Regions from separate parts of the Paenibacillus sp. CFBP13512 genome, predicted to be linked through region 3. Evidence: a T-box and tRNA genes for the amino acid it is inferred to sense, from the RefSeq annotation. Region 3 holds a T-box; the other regions hold tRNA genes.
The links. A T-box is a leader RNA that pairs with one kind of tRNA and senses whether it is charged. The one in region 3 lies ahead of leuS (leucine--tRNA ligase), so its partner is inferred to be a tRNA-Leu.

Region 1: it has a tRNA-Leu gene. The T-box ahead of leuS (leucine--tRNA ligase) is inferred to sense a tRNA for this amino acid. The anticodon was not compared.
Region 2: it has a tRNA-Leu gene. The T-box ahead of leuS (leucine--tRNA ligase) is inferred to sense a tRNA for this amino acid. The anticodon was not compared.

What each region holds. Positions count from the first base shown of each region.
Region 1 covers NZ_QGAD01000001.1:368,290-371,581, forward strand. The annotation lists gene PaeCFBP13512_RS01660 (glycosyl hydrolase) at 1-1,233, opposite strand, end outside; tRNA gene PaeCFBP13512_RS01665 (tRNA-Leu) at 1,921-2,006, opposite strand; tRNA gene PaeCFBP13512_RS01670 (tRNA-Leu) at 2,092-2,177, opposite strand; gene PaeCFBP13512_RS01675 (GAF domain-containing sensor histidine kinase) at 2,330-3,292, opposite strand, start outside.
Region 2 covers NZ_QGAD01000004.1:345,110-348,401, forward strand. The annotation lists gene PaeCFBP13512_RS08080 (LysR family transcriptional regulator) at 1-257, opposite strand, end outside; gene PaeCFBP13512_RS08085 (tautomerase family protein) at 410-805, shown strand; gene PaeCFBP13512_RS08090 (aldo/keto reductase) at 806-1,768, shown strand; tRNA gene PaeCFBP13512_RS08095 (tRNA-Leu) at 1,858-1,941, opposite strand; gene PaeCFBP13512_RS08100 (ABC transporter substrate-binding protein) at 2,207-3,181, opposite strand.
Region 3 covers NZ_QGAD01000001.1:489,072-492,363, reverse strand. The annotation lists gene PaeCFBP13512_RS02165 (FGGY-family carbohydrate kinase) at 1-37, shown strand, start outside; gene PaeCFBP13512_RS02160 (MFS transporter) at 108-1,361, shown strand; T-box leader at 1,419-1,700, shown strand; gene leuS (leucine--tRNA ligase) at 1,816-3,292, shown strand, end outside.

The DNA of each region.
Region 1 (3,292 bases), 120 kb from region 3:
ACATTCACCAATAGCAATAGGTTTGCCATTGGCTACACTCAAAGCGGTATTGTATTTCTGCGTTGTAAATCCATCTGGATTGTATACATCTAACGCAAAGATATCCCAATAAGCACTACCCGGGTTATATACATTCCAATTCAGATCCAAATCTTGCATATCCCATACCCAGACCAGATTAGTCAATCCTTTAGTTTTAACTAGATAATCATGTGTTAAGCGATACAATTCAGCTGTACCTGTACTTCCCGGACGACCTGCCCACCAGAATACTCCTTGATTCATTTCGTGAAATGGACGGAATAAGACAGTCACGTTATTATCTTCTAAATATTGAAGGTATTGAGCATAGTTATCTAAGCGAGCTTTCCACGCTTTGTTTAACGTACCTCCATTAGTCGTTAAGTCTTTCCACTGTGTATCACTAAGATGACTGACTACGCCACCTTCCCAATTGCCTGCATCTGCTTGTGTAGGAGGTGTAACATGCATCATCACCTGAACGATTGCTCCGTTATCCCATTGCTTTTTGGCTTCATAGATCATATTCCAACGGTTATTGACATCATTTGCTGAAAATAATAAATCACCACTCCACAGCCCTGGATATTTACCTGTAATGCTTTTTATTTTCTCAGTTTGTACAGCAGGCGTAGCATTCGGTTCACGATTGTGCATGCCGATCACTGTCTGCTTGCCACTGATACTTTTAATATAATCAAGGACTCCGGTAGAAGCTTGTGTACCACTACCGTATATTTCAAATTCATATAAAGAGTATCCATACGTTGTAGCTCGTTGAAAAGCATACATTTTCACATATCTAGCTGTAGTCGATGGAAAAGTAATCGTGTTGGTTCCACCAGTGTTACTATAATTCGAATAGACCGTATTCCAGTTTATATTATCGGTAGATGTCTGAATTTGGAATTGCTTCGCATACGCAGCTTCCCACCGTAAAATAACACTTGATACCGATTGAGCCGATCCCAGATCAACAATATAATATTGTTGGTCTGCGTTGGTAGATGCCCAGCGTGTAGAAGTATTACCATCTACAGCATTAGAGGCTATATTGCCACTGGCTTCAGTCGAAGAAACCGTCACTTGTTTTCCTCGTGCCAGATTCACACCTGCCGCTTCCACCTTAGATGACGAAGAAAACGATACACTTCCAAACACCAAACTGAACATCACTAGAACGATTAACAAAGTACGACTCTTTTTCACCATCATATTGCCTCCTCTATCAAGTTCAGTGTTTTCTATCTACTCCTACCCTGTAATTCATCTTGTATAGCATACATTTACAATTGTGTACGGTGCTAAAAAGCATTTTATAGAGTAGTCTATCACCTCCTTCAATATTTCAAATAATATAATTATACTTTTATTTAAATTTTAAATTTTGTTTAGTATACATATATTACATAATTTGAAAATAAAAATATATAGCTTTTCACAAATTAAAAAAAAGAATTATAAACAAAACAGACTATCCTTGATCATGGATAGTCTTCTTCGCACATATATTCAGCTATTTTAAATGCTGTATAAGCAACAACAAGGCATTGATCACTTTGATAAAAGTAACTTGAGGTAGAAGGTTCAATCTTTCTGTATTTCTGTATTTCTGTATTTCTGTATTTCTGTATTTCTATTTTTATATACTTCTCATTTTTAATCTTCACCATCTTTTTTAAACAGCTCAAGAAGCGCTAGGAATGCTTTTATAGACGATTCAATTATAAATACGATTACTTATACAAAACGTGTACAAACATAACTAAAAACCGATTCTAGAAGCTCTAACGAAGACTGCGGTATGACTGGATTGAACCTGATTATGTCTATAAAACAAAAAGAGCACTTCTACCGTTATATAACGGTGAAGCGCTCTTTTATCTGTACATCTCATAATGCCGAGAACCGGAATCGAACCGGTACGGTAGTCACCTACCGCAGGATTTTAAGTCCTGTGCGTCTGCCAGTTCCGCCACCCCGGCACATTAACCCTTGACGGGTTATACATGTGCTGCTCTTCTTTATGTACTACGTGTATGGCTTTTACTTATATCAAAAATATAAGTATGCCGAGGACCGGAATCGAACCGGTACGGTAGTCACCTACCGCAGGATTTTAAGTCCTGTGCGTCTGCCAGTTCCGCCACCCCGGCAAATGATGAGATGAATAAATTCACCTTCATACTCATTGCCTCAATCACTAGCAGTGATTGTTTCGCCAACATTTAAGATCATACCATGCTAAATATATAACTGTCAACACTTTAGATTGGATTTTATTTTCAGCTGATCAAATCGTCGATTTTCAAGAGACAATATCTATATTTTCCAAAGAAATAAATTGAGATAATCGTAAGTTAAAGCGGATCGAAGTGCCTTGCTCTCCACTATTGATTTCAAATTCACCTTTGAGTAAATGGATCAATTTTCTACTTATTGCAAGGTTAAGCCCTATACTACCGTACTGCTGATACCATGACATATCGTTAACTTCATTCAGCGAATCAAATAATTGCTCTAATGTTTTGTTATCCATAATCATGCGCGAATTATGAATAGAAACATCCAAAAATACACTGTTATCTAAATCATGAATCACAGTAGAGATAGATAATGTTAATTGTCCTACAGAGTTGTAACGTAAAGCATTAAGTGTATTAATCAAAGTTTGTCTTAATCGTAAAGCATCGCCATAGATTAACGGCAATATATTCTCAGCCGTATCGACTTTTACAATAATAGGATTCTTTTCTAAAGGGGTCTCTAGTGACGTAACCACTTCATGAATGGTATGCATCAGATCAAAAGGTTCTTGATCAATCTCTGTTGCTCCTTCTTCCATATGACTAAAGCTTAAAATGTCTTCTACTAATGTCAGCATCGATTGATTACTGGATTCAATAATATCCATATATACCTGTTGTTGTGGATCGATTTCCGAGTCCATCATCAGATCCGCTACGCCTACAATATTTGTCATTGGTGTACGAATTTCATGCCCCATGATCGCTAGAAGATTACGATTAACTTGTGCAGACTTTTCCGCTTTGAGGCGTGCTTGCTCAAGTTCTATTTCTTTGTGCTTTAGATCTGTAACTGTTCGTTCCAACTCTACGACGTATGCCAAGAAAATAGTCATCGTTTCTAACGTTTGGATATCTGCTTCACTAAATTTATACGTATCACGGTCTAGCGCACAGATCGTTCCATAAATACTACCATCTCGCAAACGTACCGGTAATCCTATAAAAGAACCTCCACCAATAGA
Region 2 (3,292 bases), on a different contig from region 3:
TCGTTTAGTTGCTTGGCAATATCGCCTACATAACGCCAGTGCTGGATGAGCTGATCCACTTGTTCTGCAAATCGTTGCCCGGCAGGCGTGAGTGTAGCTTCCCAATTGCGATAAAACAAAGTGATTCCTAACTCTTTTTCTAATCGTTTAATCTGGTTGGTAATTGTCGATTGAGCATAATTTAGCTTTTCCGCAGCCTTGGAGAACGTTCCTTCACGCATGACTGTCTGAAAAGCAATCAATTCTGTCAGATCCATGATCCATCTCCTTTTGCTATCTTCATCGATAAAATGAATGATCTTTATGATTATTATCTATTATATAAATAGAATGATTCTAAGTACAATAAGAGCATACACAACCGCTTAAATATTTAAGAAATTTATTGATCAGATGGAGGATCAGAATTATGCCATTTACAAGAGTCAGTTATATGGAGAATCAGTACCATGCGGAGCAGTTGCAACAGATCAGTGGGGTCATTTTATCAGCGCTGGTAGATTGCTGTGATGTACCGGTAAAAGATTGCTTTCAAGTATTTCATCATCATCAGTCAGAACAATTTATATATGATCCACACTATTTACAAGGAGATCGTTCAGATGGATTACTGTATATCCAGATTACGTTGAAGTCTGGTCGAGGGGTAGTCAAAAAGAAAAAGCTGTATATGCAATTAGCGAAGCAACTATCACAACAAGTCGGCGTTCGGATTGAAGATGTTTTTATCATGTTAATCGAGACTGAATTTGAAGATTGGTCATTTGGAAGTGGTCTGGCACAAATGGTAAAGGAGAATAAGTAAATGGATAAGCACCTATTAGGCCATTCCAATATTCAAGTATCCAAAGTTGGTCTAGGAACGATGGCATTTGGAAGATGGATCGATGCATCTGCTTCACAACGTATTCTGGATCAAAGCCTAGCGCTAGGTATTCATTTTATAGATACAGCTAACTTTTATGGCAAAAGGCAAGATATTGACCATATTGGAGATGGATTAGGAGAGCAGATCATTGGTCAAGCGCTGAAAGGAAAACGAGATCAGGTGATCCTTGCAACCAAAGTAGGTATGCGTATGGGTCAGGGTAAAATGGACGAAGGGTTATCTCGTCACCATATCATGCAAGAGATCGATCGTTCTCTACACCGTCTGCAAACTGATTACATTGATCTGTATCAAGTTCATGAATTTGATCCTCATACACCACTTGAAGAAACGTTACTTATATTGCATGAATTAGTACAGCAAGGTAAAGTCAGAGCAATCGGGTGTTCTAACTTTGCTGTAGATCAGTTACGTGCTGCTTACAAGTTCAGTAATACGCATCAATGGACACCTTTTACTTCTATTCAATCCGAGCTTAATGTGCTGACTCGAGATATAGAGCAAGACGTGTTTCCTTATGCGGATCAAGTTGGAATCGGGAAGATTATTTACAGTCCACTGGCAAGAGGGATATTATCAGGACGCTATTCATCACTACAAGATATTCCTCCTGAAAGTCGGATGGGCAAAGGCGAAGAACGCATGAAGCATTATTTTACAGAAGAAAATTTTACAAAAGTGGATAAATATCGTGTGATAGCAGAAGAAGTAGGGGTTACACTGGTGCAGTTAATATTATGGTGGACGATAGAACATCCACAAATAGATTCGATGTTAATCGGAGCAAGTCGTACAGCGCATATCGATGAGATCGAACAGGTGATGTCATTAGGAACTATGCCTGTATCCCTATGGGAGCAGATAGCTTCTATAGATTGAATAGCACAGAGATTGAAATATAAAAAGGAACTGAAATATAAAAAAGCCCATCCCGCAATAGACGAGACAAGCTTAGTAAACGATAAGTATGCGGTCAAGAGGACTCGAACCTCCACGGGGGTAAGCCCACACGGACCTGAACCGTGCGCGTCTGCCAATTCCGCCATGACCGCGAATATGTAACTTCCACATGTTCATGATGTTTGTCTGAGAAGTTAATGTGGGAGTGGTGAACAAATCACCGTAACTAAGATTATATCGGATTTGAAAAGTGAATACAAGTTTTTTGCTCGTCTGATCCATACCATTCGTACAACAATAAAACAACGATGAATCGTATATACTGTTCCCTTGATCGCTCAAAGGAGACACCGATTCATCGTTGTTTGTTATATCAAAAAGATTTTAATCCATCGAGCGTTGAGAAGACAGACTAGATTAAGATGTACCCTGTACTTTTTTCAAAATCGTTTCTAATACATAGGTCTTAGCAGGAGGAGTATTATTGAAAAAGCTAGGATCCACAATATAAACATGCCCATTCTGTACTGCTGTTAACTGGTTCCATATTGCACCATCTGCTGTGGCGGTCATTCGCTTGGTCAAAGCGTCAGGTGTATCACCAGCAACGCCTGTAGAGATAAATAGATAATCTGGATTGGTGCTTTGCAACTGAGCAACTGTTGCCGGAGCTGATACCGCATCTGTTGGCAATGTAGCTGGAGCTTTAAGCGCCATATCCTGATACATGACTTCGCCTACACCATTTTTGGCATTGTTGTATAACATCATGCCGTCTTTGGTAATTGAAGCCGCTGCTACTGTAGATGTTCCGATAATAGGTGTTAGCTTGGATTTACTTGCATTGGTCGCTTGTTGGAAAGCGTTGAGATATTGTTTGACAGCCGTTTCTTTATCTACAATCGTTCCATAGTTATACAGTTCACTGCGCCAGTCGTTGGTTTGTGCGATATAGATGGTCGGTGCGATTTTGGACAATTCATCATAGACTGCACGATCACTATTATCGGTGAAGATTAGATCAGGCTTTTGACCTTTCAGTGCAGATAGATTAATCTCTGTACCTTCGCCTTCGATCAGTGAAATATTATTCTTTTCTTCATCTGTCATATAGATAGGAAAAGGATTGCTTTCAGTCGGCTTAGGAGCCAGTGCTACATTCACATCAATCGCATTCAGGTAATCCAGTGCATATTGGCTAGTGACTGCAATACGCTTCGGAGAAACCGGAATACTTACCGTTCCAAAAGAATCATTGATCGGCATCGTTTTGATCCCATTGGGATTGAAAATATCGGCACGCGTTTCTTTAGGCTGTCCGCAAGCCGTCAAAAAAATCAACATTAGGAGTAATCCCAATCCTGCTTTGGCATAAGTAGTATTAAATTTCAATGCATTTCGCCTCTTTTCTGAGTACTATACTTCATTATACCAATACACACAGAACCAAAGTCAACGCTTCCGCCCAACTGTCACCCGCTTGTCACAGACTGCGGGGCTAAC
Region 3 (3,292 bases):
ACAATTAGTAGAATCAGCAACAACGCCTTCTGGATAAAAAATAATTACTTTTGATGTTACACATCAATATCCATAGTCAAAAAAGAAAAGGAGTGTGGAGTATGAATATATTGGATCGAGTCGGTATCCCCAAAACACTAGTCTGGGGCTATCTCGGAGTATTGATTTTTATGATGGGAGATGGGTTAGAAGCAGGTTGGTTAAGCCCTTATTTGGTTGAACGAGGACTTAGTGTACAACAAGCCAGTCTACTATTTACTGTATACGGAGTCACTCTTGCAATAGCTTCATGGTTCTCAGGCGTATTTTTAGAAGCATTTGGAGCGAAGAAGTCGATGTTGATTGGATTTATCGCTTATGTAATCGGTACGTCTGCTTTTATCACTTTTGGCATCACTGATTTGAACTATCCAATAATGTTGTTAACGTATGCTGTCAAAGGATTCGGATATCCATTATTTGCGTATTCCTTTTTAACATGGGTCACTTATCGTAGTCCTGAAAATAAATTAAGTACTGCGATTGGTTGGTTCTGGGTCGCTTATTCCGGAGGTATGTTTGTTTTGGGAGCTTATTATTCCAGTTATGCAATCAAACATCTAGGGTATATGCAGACATTATGGAGTGCTGTAGTGCTTGCAGGAATCGGAGCTATTTTTGCTTTGTTAATCAATCGTGATCGCTTACCAAAAAAAGCAGGCAATGCCCGTGAAACATTACGTGAACTCGGCAAAGGCTTAACCATTGTCAAAACGCATCCCAAAGTCGGATTGAGTGGGATCGTACGGGTTATCAATAGTGTAGGTTCTTACGGATTCCCTGTATTTTTACCATTACATATGGCACAGTACGGTATACAAACCGGTACATGGCTCAATATTTGGGGAACGATTTTCTTAGGTAATATCGTATTCAATCTACTATTCGGGATTATCGGTGATAAGTTTGGTTGGAGACAGACGGTGATGTGGTTTGGTGGAGTGGGATGTGGAATTTTCACATTATTACTATTCTATGTCCCTGAATGGACGAACGGTAATTTGTGGATTACAACGATTGTTGGATTTATCTGGGGTGGATTGTTAGCCGGTTATGTTCCAATCGCTGCACTCGCTCCATCGGTTGCAGGTGGAAACAAAGGGCCTGCCATGTCGATCGTCAATCTAGGTGCGGGGTTATCTGCATTTATTGCGCCTGCAATTGCTTTTGCTTTTATTGGTACGATCGGTGCAGAAGGGGTCGTATGGATATTTGCTATCCTTTATTTTATCAGCGCAATTATTACCAAATTTATTACAACACCCGAAGAAGATGCCGCCAAATTAGCAGGCAAACGCAAAGTGCAAGAGAATATTGCGTAATCATTGACTTTCACAGGTGAATTTTTTAAAATAGAACTATTGTTATATTTTATAATACAATGCTCAGTGAAAAGGAATAGTAATATCAGTAAGCATGTAATGATAGAGAGTCGACGGGTGGTGCAAGTCGATATGATGCTGGTATGAACTCACCTTGGAGATATGTTGCAAGAATATATGGCACGCTGTGATCGTTAGCGATACATAGTCAGCGTTGTTATGATAGTTCTGAACGACATCGGCTTCCTACCGTTATCAGGCAACTAAGTGAGTGGATAGCAAAGTATGCTTGTTCACTAACTAGGGTGGTACCGCGAGACACAACCTCTCGTCCCTAGCGATATTATGCGCTATGGATGAGAGGTTTTTTTGTCGCATATGCGCAGTAAAACAGAACGAAATTAATCTACACCACAGACACAAACGGTCTTTAAGACCGAAGGAGGACACATTGATGACAGATTCAAAAACAGCTCAACCCGGTTATCATCCACAGCAGATCGAACCAAAGTGGCAAGGATATTGGGATCAGCACAAAACATTTAAAACACAAGAAGAACCAGGTAAGCCAAAATTTTATGCTTTGGATATGTTCCCTTACCCATCTGGAGCAGGACTACATGTAGGGCATCCTGAAGGGTATACAGCAACAGATATCGTTTCTCGTTACAAACGGATGCGTGGTTTTAATGTTCTTCACCCAATGGGCTGGGATGCTTTTGGTCTACCGGCAGAACAATACGCGATGGATACAGGTGAACATCCTCGTGATATTACATTCAAAAATATTGATAATTTCCGTCGTCAAATTAAATCACTAGGTTTCTCTTATGATTGGGATCGTGAGATCAGTACAACCGATCCACAGTATTACAAATGGACACAATGGATCTTTATCCAACTGTATAATAAAGGGCTTGCTTATGTAGACGAAGTAGCTGTGAACTGGTGTGAAGCATTAGGAACAGTACTTGCGAATGAAGAAGTTATTGATGGCAAAAGTGAACGTGGAGGACATCCGGTTGTCCGCAAACCGATGCGTCAATGGGTGTTACGCATCACTGAATACGCAGAGCGTCTGTTAGATGATTTGGAAGAATTGGATTGGACAGAAAGTATCAAAGATATGCAGCGTAACTGGATCGGCAAATCTGTCGGTGCAGAAGTTCATTTTGATATCGAAGGTACAGATAAGAATCTAACGGTATTTACAACTCGTGCAGATACATTATTCGGTGCAACATACTGCGTATTAGCTCCTGAACACGAATTAGTAGATCTGATTACAACACCTGAACAAAAAGCGGCTGTCAAAGCTTATCAAGACCAAGCAACGCATAAGAGTGATCTGGAGCGTACTGATTTGGCAAAAGATAAAACAGGCGTATTTACAGGTGCTTATGCGATTAATCCAGCAGGCGGAGAAAAATTACCAATCTGGATCGCTGATTATGTTCTTGCAGGTTATGGTACAGGCGCTATTATGGCTGTTCCTGCCCATGATGCTCGTGACTGGGAATTTGCGAAGAAATTCAATTTGGAAATTAAAGAAGTGGTAGCTGGTGGTAGTGTACAAGAAGAAGTGTACACAGGCGAAGGCGAACATGTAAATTCTGATTTCTTAAATGGATTAAATACAACCGATGCGATTGCTAAAATGATTGCATGGCTTGAAGAAAGTGGCAAAGGACAAGGCAAAGTCACTTATCGTCTACGTGATTGGTTGTTCAGCCGTCAACGGTACTGGGGAGAGCCTATTCCTATTTTGCATTTAGAAGATGGGACAATGAAAACTGTTCCTGAATCTGAATTGCCTTTATTGCTTCCTGATATTGATCAAATCAAACCTTCAGGTACAGGCGAATCACCACTCGCTAATATCACGGACTGGGTAGAAACGATTGATTCTGAAACAGGAATGAAAGCACGCC